DNA from 4 places in the Pradoshia sp. Z3_51 genome. Region 1 is predicted to be linked to each of the others. Evidence: predicted binding sites of a transcription regulator. Region 1 holds the regulator's gene; each other region holds the start of a gene.
The links. The regulator LexA, encoded in region 1, represses DNA repair genes until DNA is damaged. The targets are predictions, from matches to a motif close to CGAACATATGTTCG.

Region 1 (3,493 bases):
GTATGCCTCCTGAGACAAGAGCTAAACAAATTCAGAGGTTCATTAACAGGGAGACGCGAGTGATTGTATCTACAGATGCTATCGGGATGGGGCTCAATCTACCGATTAGGCGGGTCGTTTTTCTGGAAAATGATAAATTTGATGGCACGAGAAGGCGTTTATTAACCTCCCAGGAAGTAAAGCAGTTAGCAGGCCGTGCCGGCCGTAAAGGTATATATAATGAAGGAAGAGTGGCATTTACTGATCAAATTGGTTTAATGAAACGGTTGTTAAATGGTGAAGACCGGCCGATCAGTACATTTACAATAGCACCTACACAGGGTGTATTTGAACGTTTTAAACGTTATCACTCGAGTTTTGATCAATTCTTTGAATTATGGGATGAATTTAAAAATCCTTCCGGCACAACAAAAGCACCGCTTACTCAGGAAAAAGCTTTATATCATTTAATTCGCCATGAACAAATAGAAGGACGAATGTCGATAACTGATTTATACGGTTTTCTGCATTTACCTTTTTCAGCGAATGAGGAGAGCCTCGTTAACCAATGGCTCTATAATATGAAAGCCATTGTGGATAGAAGAGAATTGAGAGAGCCTTTAATAAAGAAAGATTCCTTGGATGAACTTGAATTATCTTATAAATCAGTAGGATTGCATTTATTGTTTTTGTATAAATTAGATCGAAGAAGTGAAACGGTCTATTGGGAGCGAGTAAGAGAAGAAATCAGTTCAGATGCACATAATCAGTTAAGAAAAGGGGTTAAAAAATATCAAACAAAGTGTCGGTCATGCAATAAGCCGTTAAGTTGGAATTATCCATTTGCTATTTGCCAGTCGTGTTATGAAGAGAGTAAACGATCAAGATACTATTACAGAGGATGGGATATATAGGACCTTCAAGCTTGCAATCATAATGGTTGCAAGCTTTTTGTATTACATAATTATATTATGTAAACAATGAGATAAATAAAAGCGTTAATCTATTTATGAAGTGGAATATGCCAATCTTTAAATGCATAAGTTTAATAGAGAAAATAGAGATAATAGATTTTAAACACATAAGTAGAACCGGCTGAAAGCCGGTCCCATCGTTCTTATTGAATATTTCTGTATAACCCGATCACTTTACCGAGGATGCTGACATTTTGTAGAATGATAGGCTCGAGCATAGAATTTTCCGGCTGCAGACGGAAATGAGTATCTTCTTTAAAGAAACGTTTTACGGTAGCTTCATCATCTTCAGTCATGGCTACGACAATTTCACCATTGTTTGCTGTATGCTGCTGGCGAACAATAACATAGTCACCGTTAAGTATTCCAGCTTCAATCATACTGTCACCCATAATTTCAAGCATAAACACATTTTCATCGGCAGGAGCCATATGCTCAGGTAGAGGGAAGTATTCTTCTATATTTTCGATAGCTGTAATAGGCTGCCCTGCAGTTACTTTCCCGATTAATGGTACATTAACTGAGTTTGTTTTTGGAATATGGTCATGTGGATCCATATCCAGGATTTCAATAGCACGCGGTTTTGTAGGATCCCGTCTGATGAGTCCTTTGCTTTCCAATCGCGCTAAGTGACCATGAACTGTGGAACTTGAAGCCAGTCCGACTGCTTCGCCAATTTCTCGAACGGAAGGTGGATAGCCCTTCGTTTTTACTTCTTCTTTAATATATAGCAAAATATCCTGTTGCCGTTTGGATAATTTAGTAGTCATCTCCCGCACCTCTTTTAGCTTTTCTTGTTTTTAGTATATCATTTCCTGTTTAACAGTACAAACATAAGTTCGTTTTTTGTGTTGACACAAAACATTTGTTCGGTTTATACTTAGTTTATATTAAACGAACATACATTCGATGGGGGTTTATTTATGAAAAAATTATGGACTTCTTATGGCTATTCCATCTTGTTTTTTATCGGTCTTTTCTTATTAATAACTACAATGATAGTAACAAATATTGAAGCACCAAAAGACGATTATCAACAAATTACGGTTAAAAAAGGAGATACAGTTTGGGATATGGCTGAACGTTTTGACGGCAGCGAAATGACACAGACTGAATTTGTCTCTTGGGTTCAGGAAAATAATGACTTGCACATTAATCATTTAAAGGAAGGGCAAACGATTGTGATTCCTGTAAAGAAAATGAACGAAAACACAGAAATGCTACACTTAGCAGATTCTGATAAATAACTATATAATCAGAAAGGTCGGGAATGTTTCCCGGCCTTATCTATATGTAAAGAAGAATGGTGAGAGAAAATGAAGGTTGGAATTTATTGCAGAGTCAGCACAGATAAAAGTTCACAGGAAACATCACTGGAAAGGCAGGAGCAGGAGTTAACAAGACTGGCTGCCATAAAAGGGTTCGAGGTTGTAATAATAGAGAAAGAACAAGCTAGTGGATATGATTTAGAACGAGAAGGCATTCTAATCTTGCTGGAAAAAATGAAAAATAGAGAAATCGAGGGTCTCTTGATTCAGGATGAAACAAGACTTGGCAGAGGAAATGCCAAGATTGCTCTATTACATTGCATCTATAAAGAAGGAGTTAAATTATATACGGTTACTCATAATGGTGAGCTTGAGGTTTCTGAAACAGATGCCATGATTTTGCAAATCATTAGTATAGTAGAGGAATATCAGCGAAAATTGCAAAACAGTAAAATCAGAAGAGGGATGAAACGAGCCATTGAAAATGGATATAAACCGCAAAGAAATTTAGCAAATCAACATCTTGGAGGCGGAAGAGAAAGGTCAGAGGTACCTTTACAAGAGGTCATTGAGCTGCGTATTAAAGGATTAACATTTGCTGAAATTACGGAGAATTTAAACAGAAAAGGCTATGATCTCTCTAAAGCCACTATTCACCGAAGATATTCAGAATATATGAAAAAGAATACTAATCAATAGTTCCTTCTTGAAAATCCAGCGGTTTTTCTATACGATGACAATATCTACTTATATTTTATATAGAAGGAGCAATACCATGCTGCCAATGCATAAAATTAAAAGAATTAATGAATTATCTAAGAAATCAAAAACAGTTGGCCTTACAAAAGAAGAAGCCACTGAACAATCTCTTCTAAGGAAAGAGTATTTGGAAACCTTTCGTACTTCAATGAGAAATACGGTTGAAGGTTTGACCATTATCGATCCAGAAGGTAAGGATGTCACACCTGAAAAAATAAAAAAATTACGTAATAAAAAATTACATTAAGGGTATAGGATAATAGGCTAGACTCCAAAAAAATAGTTTAAGGAGTGACGATTTTGTAGCATTTACCAACAAAGTCTTGTCAACCTGTTTATACTTCATTAATATAAATTAGAAGGTTAATCTGAAAGGATGTAGGCAATGTTCACAGAAAAAGATAATTTATCTATCACAGCTATTCGTACACTTTCAATCGATGCAATTGAAAAAGCTAATTCAGGTCACCCTGGTATGCCTATGGGAGCTGCTCCTATGGCTTATACACTTTG
Region 2 (3,493 bases), on a different contig from region 1:
GTGTAAGCCATGAACCCCAACTTCAAATGTTGTTTGCTCACCGATTTCACGGATATGCTCATCGACTTCCCTTCTTGCTTTATCAACCATTTCTTCAATACGAGCCGGATGGATACGCCCATCCTGAACAAGCTTTTCAAGGGCAAGTCTTGCAGTTTCACGTCTAATTGGATCAAATCCAGATAAAATGACAGCTTCAGGTGTATCATCAATAATTAAATCGATTCCCGTCAACGTTTCTAGTGTTCGAATATTACGTCCTTCTCGACCGATAATTCGACCTTTCATTTCATCATTTGGAAGATTAACAACAGAAACGGTCGTTTCGGCCACATGATCTGCTGCACAACGTTGAATCGCAAGTGACAAGATTTCACGTGCCTTTTTGTCTGCTTCTTCCTTCGCTCGGTTATCGCTCTCTTTCATCATGATTGCAATATCATGTGATAGCTCTTTCTCAACACGATCAAGGATAATGGCTTTTGCTTCTTCTCTAGTCAGGCTAGAAATACGTTCAAGTTCAGAACTTTGAGCTTGAATTATCTCGTCCACTTTGCTTTCCATCTGTTCAATATGCTGTTGTCTTTGGTTCAGAGAATCTTCTTTCTTCTCCAATAAAGCCTCACGTTTATCTTGAGAGTCTGCTTTACGGTCCAGATTCTCTTCTTTTTGTAGAATTCGATTTTCCTGTCTCTGTAATTCAGTTCGTCGATCACGAACTTCCTTTTCAGCATCAGTCCGAAGCTTATGAATCTCATCCTTTGCTTCAAGAAGGGATTCCTTTTTCAAGGCGTCCGCTTCACGCTTTGCGTCCTCAATAATTTTTTCAGCTGCGTTCGTTGCGCCGGATATTTTAGATTCAGCTATAGATCTTCTTAACAAATAGCCAACAACTGCACCAACAATTAGGCCAAGCAAAATGGAGATGATAGCGATTGGATCCATCATTACACCTCCTCTTGCTATTAACTTTTTTAATCTCTTTTACTACATTGTTTTCAATTCTGGCATGTACATCATCTAAAAATATACAGCACAATCGCTTTTAGGCATGTCATAAAAAAAGATATTAATACATTTCTATTGTAAAGTTATGAAAATTTGTTGTCAAGAGCAAGTCCTGACGCTCTTTTAATCGTTTTTAGAAAATACAGACAGATATACAATTTTCGTGACCCTATCCACCTAGGTCATAGTTTCTAATAATACTCTCCACTTTAAGACAGCCGCTTCCCATTAAGTTGAGTAAAAGTACAAAAGCCGAAGAAATTATTTGTTTTTCGCATCTTTTCTAATAAAGTTATAGATTTTTCTCAAACAACACTTACTGATTGATCATACTCTGCCAGTCACAATACTACCTAAATATTATTTCTTTCATGATTCTCTTCAGAAACAGCTAAATTTATAATAAAACACACCCTGAGGCCCACCTATAGAAAGAGCAAACCCATAATCAGGTTTGCCCATTACAAACTACTTATTCAGGTAAATCAAATTTATCCATTTCCTCTGCTGCTTCAACCACTTTCGCTTCACCGTTTAATCCATAGGCTGAGCGGATTTTAATGGAAATTTCATCCCGAACATCTGGATTTTCTTTTAAGAAGAGCTTCGCATTCTCTCTTCCCTGTCCTAAGCGATCTCCATTATATGAGTACCAAGACCCACTCTTTTCAATAATATCCAATTCAGAACCAATGTCGATGATTTCTCCTTCTTTGGAAATACCCTCACCATACATAATATCAAGTTCTGCCACTTTGAAAGGTGGAGCCACTTTATTTTTAACAACCTTTACTTTAGTCCTGTTCCCTACAATATCATTTCCCTGTTTCAGTTGTTCTGCACGTCTTACTTCAAGGCGAACCGTAGAATAGAACTTAAGAGCACGACCACCTGGAGTTGTTTCTGGGTTACCAAACATAACACCAATCTTCTCACGGATTTGGTTGATAAAGATTGCTATGGTGTTAGATTTATTAATGGATCCAGAAAGTTTACGAAGAGCCTGAGACATTAAACGGGCTTGTAGACCCATATGAGAATCTCCCATTTCACCTTCAATCTCAGCTTTTGGTACTAAAGCAGCCACTGAGTCAACAACGATAATATCAATTGCACCACTTCGTACAAGCGCCTCAGCAATTTCCAATGCCTGTTCACCTGTATCTGGTTGGGAAAGTAATAATTCATCTATATTTACGCCAAGCTTTTGTGCATATGCCGGATCTAAAGCATGTTCTGCATCAATAAATGCTGCTTGTCCACCCTGTGCCTGTACTTCAGCAATTGCATGTAAAGCTACTGTCGTTTTACCGGAACTCTCCGGTCCATAAATCTCAATTATTCTACCTCTTGGATATCCACCCACACCGAGGGCTGAATCAAGAGCAAGCGAACCACTTGGAATGGTAGAAACCTTTCTGTCTGCTCTTTCCCCCAGCTTCATTACTGAACCTTTACCAAATTGCTTTTCAATTTGTTTTAGCGCCATATCGAGCGCAGCTTGACGTTCACTCACAGTTTATTTCCTCCCCATATCTATATAAAAACATTACATGTATAATTTAGAACTTATTTATACTATACCTCATCTGTCCCCATTTAACAAGTAAAAAAGCGAACGTTTATTCGTATTGTTTTAATGGTAATTTTGCTAATAAATTTAAAGAAACTCTCTAGCAAACAGAATGCTTTTAGCAGTAATTAAAGTAAAACAAAAATTATCTCAATTTTATAAACAATAGAAATCCCCAACCATATAAGTTGGGGTTTTCTATTATGCATATAACTCTCTCAACTTTCGGATAAGAAAATGACAGCCATACTTCATGCTTCTTACCCGATTAACCTCACGCATACCGCCTAAGTCCAATCTCTTTGCGTACGTTTTCTGACCGGAAATGGCTATACCGATATAAACAGTCCCTACCGGATGACCTTCCAATTCATCTGGTCCAGCTACTCCAGTAAAACTAATCCCAATATCAGATTGGAGCATGGCTTTAATATTATCAGCCATTTCCATAGCACATTGCTCACTGACAACTCCATATTGGTCGATGGTTGATTGTTCGACCTTCAAAAGCTTTTCCTTTGCTTCATTGGTATAAACAACAATACCGCCCTTAAGGATTAAACCGGCTCCCTGTATATCCGTCATTTTTTCCTGAAACATTCCGCCGGTTAAGCTTTCTGCTGCCGATATTGTAAGCTCATTTTCTTTTAAAAGATTGATAAGTTCAGTCATAATAGTCGCATCATCATATCCGTAAAAATATTCTCCCACACGCGAAAGAATTTTTTCTTCTGTCTCTTTTAATAGTTTGTCAGCTTCTTCAATAGATTCATGTTTAGCTGTAATACGAAGAGTTACCTCTCCATCTGAGGCAAGAGGCGCTATTGTCGGATTACTTTGCTGATCCAGTAAATCTTCTATTTCTGTTTCAAGCTGTGATTCCCCAATACCAAAGAAACGGAGGACTCGGGA
Region 3 (3,493 bases), on a different contig from region 1:
AAATACCTCCGGATGTAGCTACAGCTTTACCGCCTCTGAATCCGGCAAATATAGGGTACATATGGCCGATAACTGCCAATAAGCCGCATATCAACGGAATAGCAATCCAACTTGGCCATTGATCAGCTTGTATATTAAATATGTATGGCAATAAGGTGGCCAAAGTACCTTTTAAGATATCTATAGTTGTAACGATAATTCCGGCTTTTTTCCCAAGTGTCCGGAATGTATTGGTTCCTCCTAAGTTTCCGCTGCCATGCTCACGTATATCAGTGTTATAAAAAACTTTTCCTATAATTAAGCCTGAAGGTATTGAACCTAGCAAATAGGCCAATATAAACAAAAAATATAACATATAAACAGTTCCTTTCTTACACTACTGGTTAATATATTTTAACATGTACCTGCAAAAAGAAAATAAAAAAATTATTTTTATTAACTTCCCTATTCTGAGCTGACCGTTTATTCTATAATAGCCTATGGGTATACATAAGGATAAATTTTATTATTGAAAGGGGCTATATTCATGATAGAAAATCCAAGCAGAGATGAAATTGGTCTCCTCTTAAAAAAAGCGAAACGAATAGCTGTCGTTGGTCTTTCTGATAATCCGGAACGGACATCTTACATGGTATCTAAGGCCATGCAGGATAATGGATATGAAATTATCCCGGTCAATCCTTCAGTGGATAGTGTTTTGGGTGTAAAGGCGGTTGCGATATTGAAGGATATTGAAGGGCATGTAGATATTGTCAATGTTTTTCGCCGATCTGAATATGTGATGGATCTGGCTAAGGAATTTTTGGAAATCGATGCCGATATATTTTGGACACAGCTGGGAGTTATTGATGAAGAGGCCTTCCAAATGCTAAAGGACAAGGATTACACCGTCATTATGGACCGTTGCATAAAAGTGGAGCATGCATTAACTAAATAATAAAAAATGGCCACCAATTGCTCGTAAATAGCTCATTGGTGGTTTTATAATGTTGTAGGTAATAAAAACTAATAGTTGTAAAAACACCGAAGATGATACCATAATTAAGATACAGGGACTTATTTTATTTGTTTTTTACAGGGACTGGAAGCCGGGATGTCTCGTATACATAACCTTTATCTAAACTTTATTTGCGAAACGAAAAATAATCTGTAAAAATAGAGCAATAGAGCTTTAGTGTGCTGTTTATACTATCGAGAACATTTGTTCTTGTTTAAGAATATGTATATAATAGAAGTTGTAACGTAAAGAGAGGGGTACATAAGTGGCAAAAAATATAAAACCTATTGACTATAACGAAGATGCCATCCAGGTACTTGAAGGATTAGAAGCTGTCCGTAAACGACCGGGAATGTATATCGGAAGCACAGACACACGAGGCCTGCATCATCTCGTTTATGAAATCGTTGATAACTCCGTGGACGAAGTATTGGCCGGACATGGGGACGAAATTATTGTAAAAATTCATAAAGATAATAGCATCAGTGTAATGGATAAAGGTAGAGGGATGCCTACTGGAATACATAAAATGGGTAAACCGACTCCGGAGGTTATTCTAACCATCCTTCATGCAGGAGGAAAATTTGGTCAGGGTGGCTATAAGACGAGCGGTGGTTTACATGGGGTTGGTGCATCGGTCGTAAATGCTTTATCAGAATGGCTTGTTGTTACCATTAAGCGTGATGGTTTTATTTATGAACAGCGTTTTGAAAATGGCGGAAAACCTGTAACGACTTTAGAGAAAATTGGTAAAACCAACCAAACTGGAACAACCATTCATTTTAAACCGGATGAGAGTATTTTCTCTACCATTGTTTACAATCGTGAAACCTTAAGTGAACGCTTACGCGAATCTGCCTTTTTATTAAAAGGTTTAAAAATTGAATTACATGACTTACGTACGGATGAAAAAGATGTTTATTATTATGAGAATGGGATTGAGGCATTTGTTTCTTACCTAAATGAAGAAAAAGATACATTGCATCCTGTTGTAAGCTTTGAGGGGACTCATTCTGATATTGAGGTTGATTTTGCTTTTCAATTTAATGATGGATATTCGGAAAATATTTTATCATTCGTCAATAATGTCAGAACAAAAGATGGCGGAACTCATGAAGTAGGAATGAAAACTGCTGTTACACGTGCCTTTAATGAATATGCACGTAAATCCGGTTTGCTGAAAGAAAAGGACAAAAACCTGGATGGTTCAGATATCCGCGAAGGATTGGCTGCTATCATTTCTGTAAGAATTCCAGAAGAATTATTACAATTTGAAGGACAGACAAAAAGTAAACTTGGTACCAGTGATGCCCGTTCTGCGGTAGATTCTGTTATATCTGAAAAATTATCTTATTATTTAATGGAAAATGCCGATATTGCGACATCCTTGGTCCGTAAGTCGATTAAAGCGGCTCAGGCCAGAGAAGCAGCCCGAAAAGCAAGAGAAGATGCACGCAGCGGTAAAAAACGCAAGAAATCGGAAGCGTTGCTTTCAGGAAAACTTACACCGGCGCAGTCCCGCAATCCATTGAAGAATGAACTATACCTCGTCGAAGGAGATTCTGCCGGAGGGTCTGCCAAACAAGGGCGTGATCGAAGGTTCCAGGCTGTTTTGCCTTTACGCGGTAAAGTTATTAATACAGAAAAAGCTAAGCTTGAAGATATTTTTAAAAATGAAGAAATAAACACAATTATTCATGCTGTCGGTGGTGGAGTAGGATCCGATTTCTCCATCGAGGATATCAATTATGATAAAGTCGTCATTATGACCGATGCTGATACGGATGGCGCCCATATCCAAGTATTATTGCTTACCTTCTTTTATCGTTATATGAAACCATTAATTGAACATGGTAAAGTATTCATCGCCTTACCTCCTTTATATAAAGTTAGTAAAGGAAGCGGTAAAAGAGAAGTTATAGAATATGCTTGGGATGATGATGAATTAGAAGGTACCATTAAAAAGGTTGGAAAAGGATACATGCTTCAGCGATACAAAGGTCTTGGAGAGATGAACGCAGACCAGCTATGGGAGACGACTATGGATCCAGAACAACGTACCTTGATCCGTGTATGCATTGATGATGCGGCACGGGCAGAGAGACGGATTACCACATTAATGGGTGATAAAGTAGAACCAAGGCGTAAGTGGATTGAAGCCAATGTTGCTTTTGGTTTAGAAGAAGATGGAAATATTTTAGAAAATGAGAACTTAACGGTTGCTGGTGAGGAGGAAGTATTATGACAGCAGAGAAATACCGCGATCTCCCTCTTGAGGATGTGATTGGCGACCGCTTCGGCCGATACAGTAAATATATTATTCAAGACAGGGCATTACCGGACGCACGAGATGGATTAAAGCCGGTTCAACGAAGAATCCTTTATGCCATGCATTCGGATGGTAATACCAATGACAAACCATATAGAAAGTCAGCCAAGACAGTCGGTCTGGTCATCGGTAACTTCCATCCTCACGGTGACTCATCTGTTTATGAA
Region 4 (3,493 bases), on a different contig from region 1:
CCCGGCTTCAACTGGACCGGGGAAGTAGTCTTCGAGATTAATTTTATCCTGATCGATGAAGCGGTCTAATTCCATCGCGTAGTTAGCCTGGGCGAACTCTGCCGGCCAAACAACATCTGCATCAAATACATCAATTTCAGCACTTTTACTACTGAATGCGGTTACATATTGATCGTGCTGTTGAGTAGAACTATTCGGCATTTCCTGATAGTTTACTTTAATATTGGGATGTTCTTTCTCGAATGCCTCTATCAGTTTTTCTGTACTGCCTGTCGTATCGACTCCTCTGGCATATGTAATTTCGACTGTTTTTGAATCGTTCTCATCGGTAGAGGTTTCTTCGGTATCGGAACATGCTGTTAACGCAATCCCTAATAGAGCAGCAGAAGAGATGGATAACCATTTTTTAAGTTTCATATTTCCCCTCCTATTTAATAGATACTTACTTTCCTTATAAATTCCTTTAGATCTGGTTAATGAAACCTAATTTTGGATAAATTTTCATACATGATCCTAAAGGCCTATGAACACATTTGAAGTCAGAGGGGTGCCAAATGGAGGGCCAGTCAGCGATTAACTTAGTATCCTGCTGGATTAATCACATGAAATGTAATATATTTGTAGCTGAATAGAATTGCTGGAAAATAGCTGCGTGATTCCAGAGGAAGCAGGTGAGACCTCAGATGAAGATTTTAATAGCTCTTTTAGCTCCAGGTTTATTAGTTGTGCTCTTTTCAAGAGTGACATATAGCTGCATAGTCGGTTTATGTTTAACTGTTGCCCTAATCGCCGCATCAGCGTATAAAGGCTATACATCATCCTGGCCTCTGATTATAATTGACGCATTTTCATTAACGGCGGGGTATTGGTATTCTCAGCGGATGATCAAAAGAACACCTAAAAGTGCATAAACAACAGACTGAGTCTTCCGCAATATTGAGGAAGACTCTTTTATTTTTTTGCAGGATGGGCATAAATGATATTATTAAAGTTAAAAAAAGGGAATGTTTGTTCGCTTTTTATTGGTTTGTTTATAGATGATTGTGGTAAAATATTGTTATCAAATAAAACGAGACTTGAGATGAAAATGATGAAAGGGGCTTTTGTGTGAGTAAACAATTTGAATTGGTTTCCAAGTATACTCCTCAAGGAGACCAGCCAACTGCAATTAAAGAGCTAGTGAATGGAATTAATAATGGCGTTAAGCATCAAACGCTGCTTGGCGCTACTGGAACCGGAAAAACATTCACGATTTCAAACGTGATAAAAGAGATTAATAAGCCCACCCTTATCATTGCTCATAATAAGACGCTTGCTGGACAGCTGTACAGTGAATTTAAAGAGTTCTTTCCGAATAATGCAGTCGAGTATTTTGTCAGTTACTATGACTACTATCAGCCTGAAGCGTATGTACCTCAGACTGATACCTTTATAGAAAAGGACGCCAGTATTAATGATGAGATAGATAAACTGCGCCACTCTGCAACATCTGCATTATTTGAGCGGAAGGATGTCATTATTATTGCCAGTGTGTCCTGTATTTATGGCTTGGGTTCTCCAGAAGAATACGGGGAAATGGTTTTATCCATACGAGTTGGCATGGAAATGGAGCGGAACCAGCTATTACGTAAATTGGTCGACATTCAATATGAACGAAATGATATTAACTTTCAACGCGGAGCATTTCGAGTAAGAGGAGATGTAGTAGAGATTTTTCCGGTCTCAAAGGATGAACACTGTGTACGTGTTGAATTTTTCGGCGATGAAGTGGAACGGATCAGAGAGGTGGATGCGCTGACTGGAGAAATTATCGGCGAAAGAGATCATGTAGCTATCTTCCCTGCATCCCACTTCGTTACAAGAGAAGAAAAGATGAGGATTGCTATTCAAAATATTGAGACGGAATTGGAAGAGCAGCTCACCTTTTTAAGAGGTGAAGGAAAGCTTCTCGAAGCACAGCGGTTGGAGCAAAGAACCCGTTACGATCTTGAAATGATGAGAGAAATGGGCTTTTGTTCAGGAATCGAGAACTATTCCCGACATCTGACCTTAAGGCCGCCGGGCTCTACCCCCTATACCCTTATTGATTATTTCCCTAAAGACTTTTTAATGGTTATAGATGAATCCCATGTTACAGTCCCGCAGGTTCGCGGAATGTATAATGGAGACCGCGCCCGGAAAGAGGTACTTGTCAATCATGGTTTCCGTTTGCCGTCCGCAATGGATAATAGGCCTTTGCAATTTCAGGAGTTTGAAGAACATGTCAACCAGATTGTTTATGTGTCTGCTACACCGGGGCCTTATGAACAGGAGCATTCACCGGAAATGGTTGAACAGATTATCCGTCCAACAGGACTGCTGGATCCAACTATTGATGTTCGCCCGATTGAAGGTCAAATTGATGACTTGTTAGGGGAAATAAACGAGAGAATCACAAGGGATGAGCGTGTCCTAATCACTACATTGACTAAGAAAATGTCTGAGGATTTAACGGATTATTTAAAAGAGCTTGGCATCAAGGTTCAATATTTGCACTCTGAGATTAAAACACTTGAACGAATCGAAATCATCAGAGATCTGCGTCTTGGAAAATATGATGTGTTGATTGGAATAAATCTACTGCGTGAAGGGATTGATATTCCGGAGGTCTCACTCGTAGCTATTCTTGATGCGGATAAAGAAGGATTCCTGCGTTCAGAACGGTCTCTTATTCAAACGGTCGGCCGTGCTGCCCGTAATTCGAATGGTCATGTTATTATGTATGCAGATAAAATAACGAATTCCATGGAAATAGCGATTTCAGAGACTAAACGGCGCCGTGCGATCCAGGAAGAGTATAACAGGAAACATGGCATCGTTCCTAAGACGATCCAGAAGGATATTCGCGATGTCATTCGGGCCACTCATATAACGGAAGATGAAGAAGAAAAAGCTGCAAATAAATACGAGAAACTTACCAAGAAAGAGCGCCAAAAAGTAATTGCAAATATGGAAAAAGAAATGAAGGAAGCAGCCAAAGCGCTTGATTTTGAACGTGCTGCCGAACTTAGAGATTTAATTTTAGAGTTAAAAGTGGAAGGATGAACATAGGATGGCACTTGATAAAATTGTAATTAAAGGGGCCAGGACCAATAATCTTAAGGATATTGATGTGACAATCCCCCGGGATAAGCTGGTTGTACTGACGGGTTTATCCGGTTCCGGAAAGTCCTCTCTGGCTTTTGACACAATCTATGCGGAGGGACAGCGCCGCTATGTGGAATCTCTTTCCGCATATGCCCGGCAGTTCCTCGGCCAAATGGATAAACCGGATGTTGATTTGATTGAAGGGCTGTCTCCGGCGATATCAATTGACCAAAAGACGACAAGCCGCAATCCTCGTTCAACCGTTGCGACAGTGACAGAGATTTATGATTATATGCGTTTATTGTATGCCAGAGTCGGCAAACCAGTCTGTCCTGTGCATGGGATTGAAATTACATCTCAAACGATT

Region 2: a site for LexA is predicted at 2,624-2,637, ahead of recA (recombinase RecA). Genes of this name have one in related genera too.
Region 3: a site for LexA is predicted at 1,195-1,208, ahead of parE (DNA topoisomerase IV subunit B). Genes of this name have one in related genera too.
Region 4: a site for LexA is predicted at 1,002-1,015, ahead of uvrB (excinuclease ABC subunit UvrB). Genes of this name have one in related genera too.

The regions. Positions count from the first base shown of each region.
Region 1 is NZ_JBZAJC010000017.1:17,508-21,000, reverse strand. Features, by position in the region: gene AC4BHA_RS18345 (helicase-related protein) at 1-893, shown strand, start outside; gene lexA (transcriptional repressor LexA) at 1,097-1,723, opposite strand; gene yneA (cell division suppressor protein YneA) at 1,877-2,200, shown strand; gene AC4BHA_RS18330 (YneB family resolvase-like protein) at 2,270-2,920, shown strand; gene AC4BHA_RS18325 (DUF896 domain-containing protein) at 2,997-3,227, shown strand; gene tkt (transketolase) at 3,366-3,493, shown strand, end outside.
Region 2 is NZ_JBZAJC010000002.1:449,330-452,822, reverse strand. Features, by position in the region: gene rny (ribonuclease Y) at 1-945, opposite strand, end outside; gene recA (recombinase RecA) at 1,481-2,524, opposite strand; gene AC4BHA_RS05815 (competence/damage-inducible protein A) at 2,783-3,493, opposite strand, start outside.
Region 3 is NZ_JBZAJC010000001.1:20,926-24,418, forward strand. Features, by position in the region: gene plsY (glycerol-3-phosphate 1-O-acyltransferase PlsY) at 1-355, opposite strand, end outside; gene AC4BHA_RS00105 (CoA-binding protein) at 527-937, shown strand; gene parE (DNA topoisomerase IV subunit B) at 1,275-3,242, shown strand; gene parC (DNA topoisomerase IV subunit A) at 3,236-3,493, shown strand, end outside.
Region 4 is NZ_JBZAJC010000004.1:377,130-380,622, forward strand. Features, by position in the region: gene AC4BHA_RS11095 (ABC transporter substrate-binding protein) at 1-417, opposite strand, end outside; gene AC4BHA_RS11100 (CsbA family protein) at 684-911, shown strand; gene uvrB (excinuclease ABC subunit UvrB) at 1,108-3,084, shown strand; gene uvrA (excinuclease ABC subunit UvrA) at 3,092-3,493, shown strand, end outside.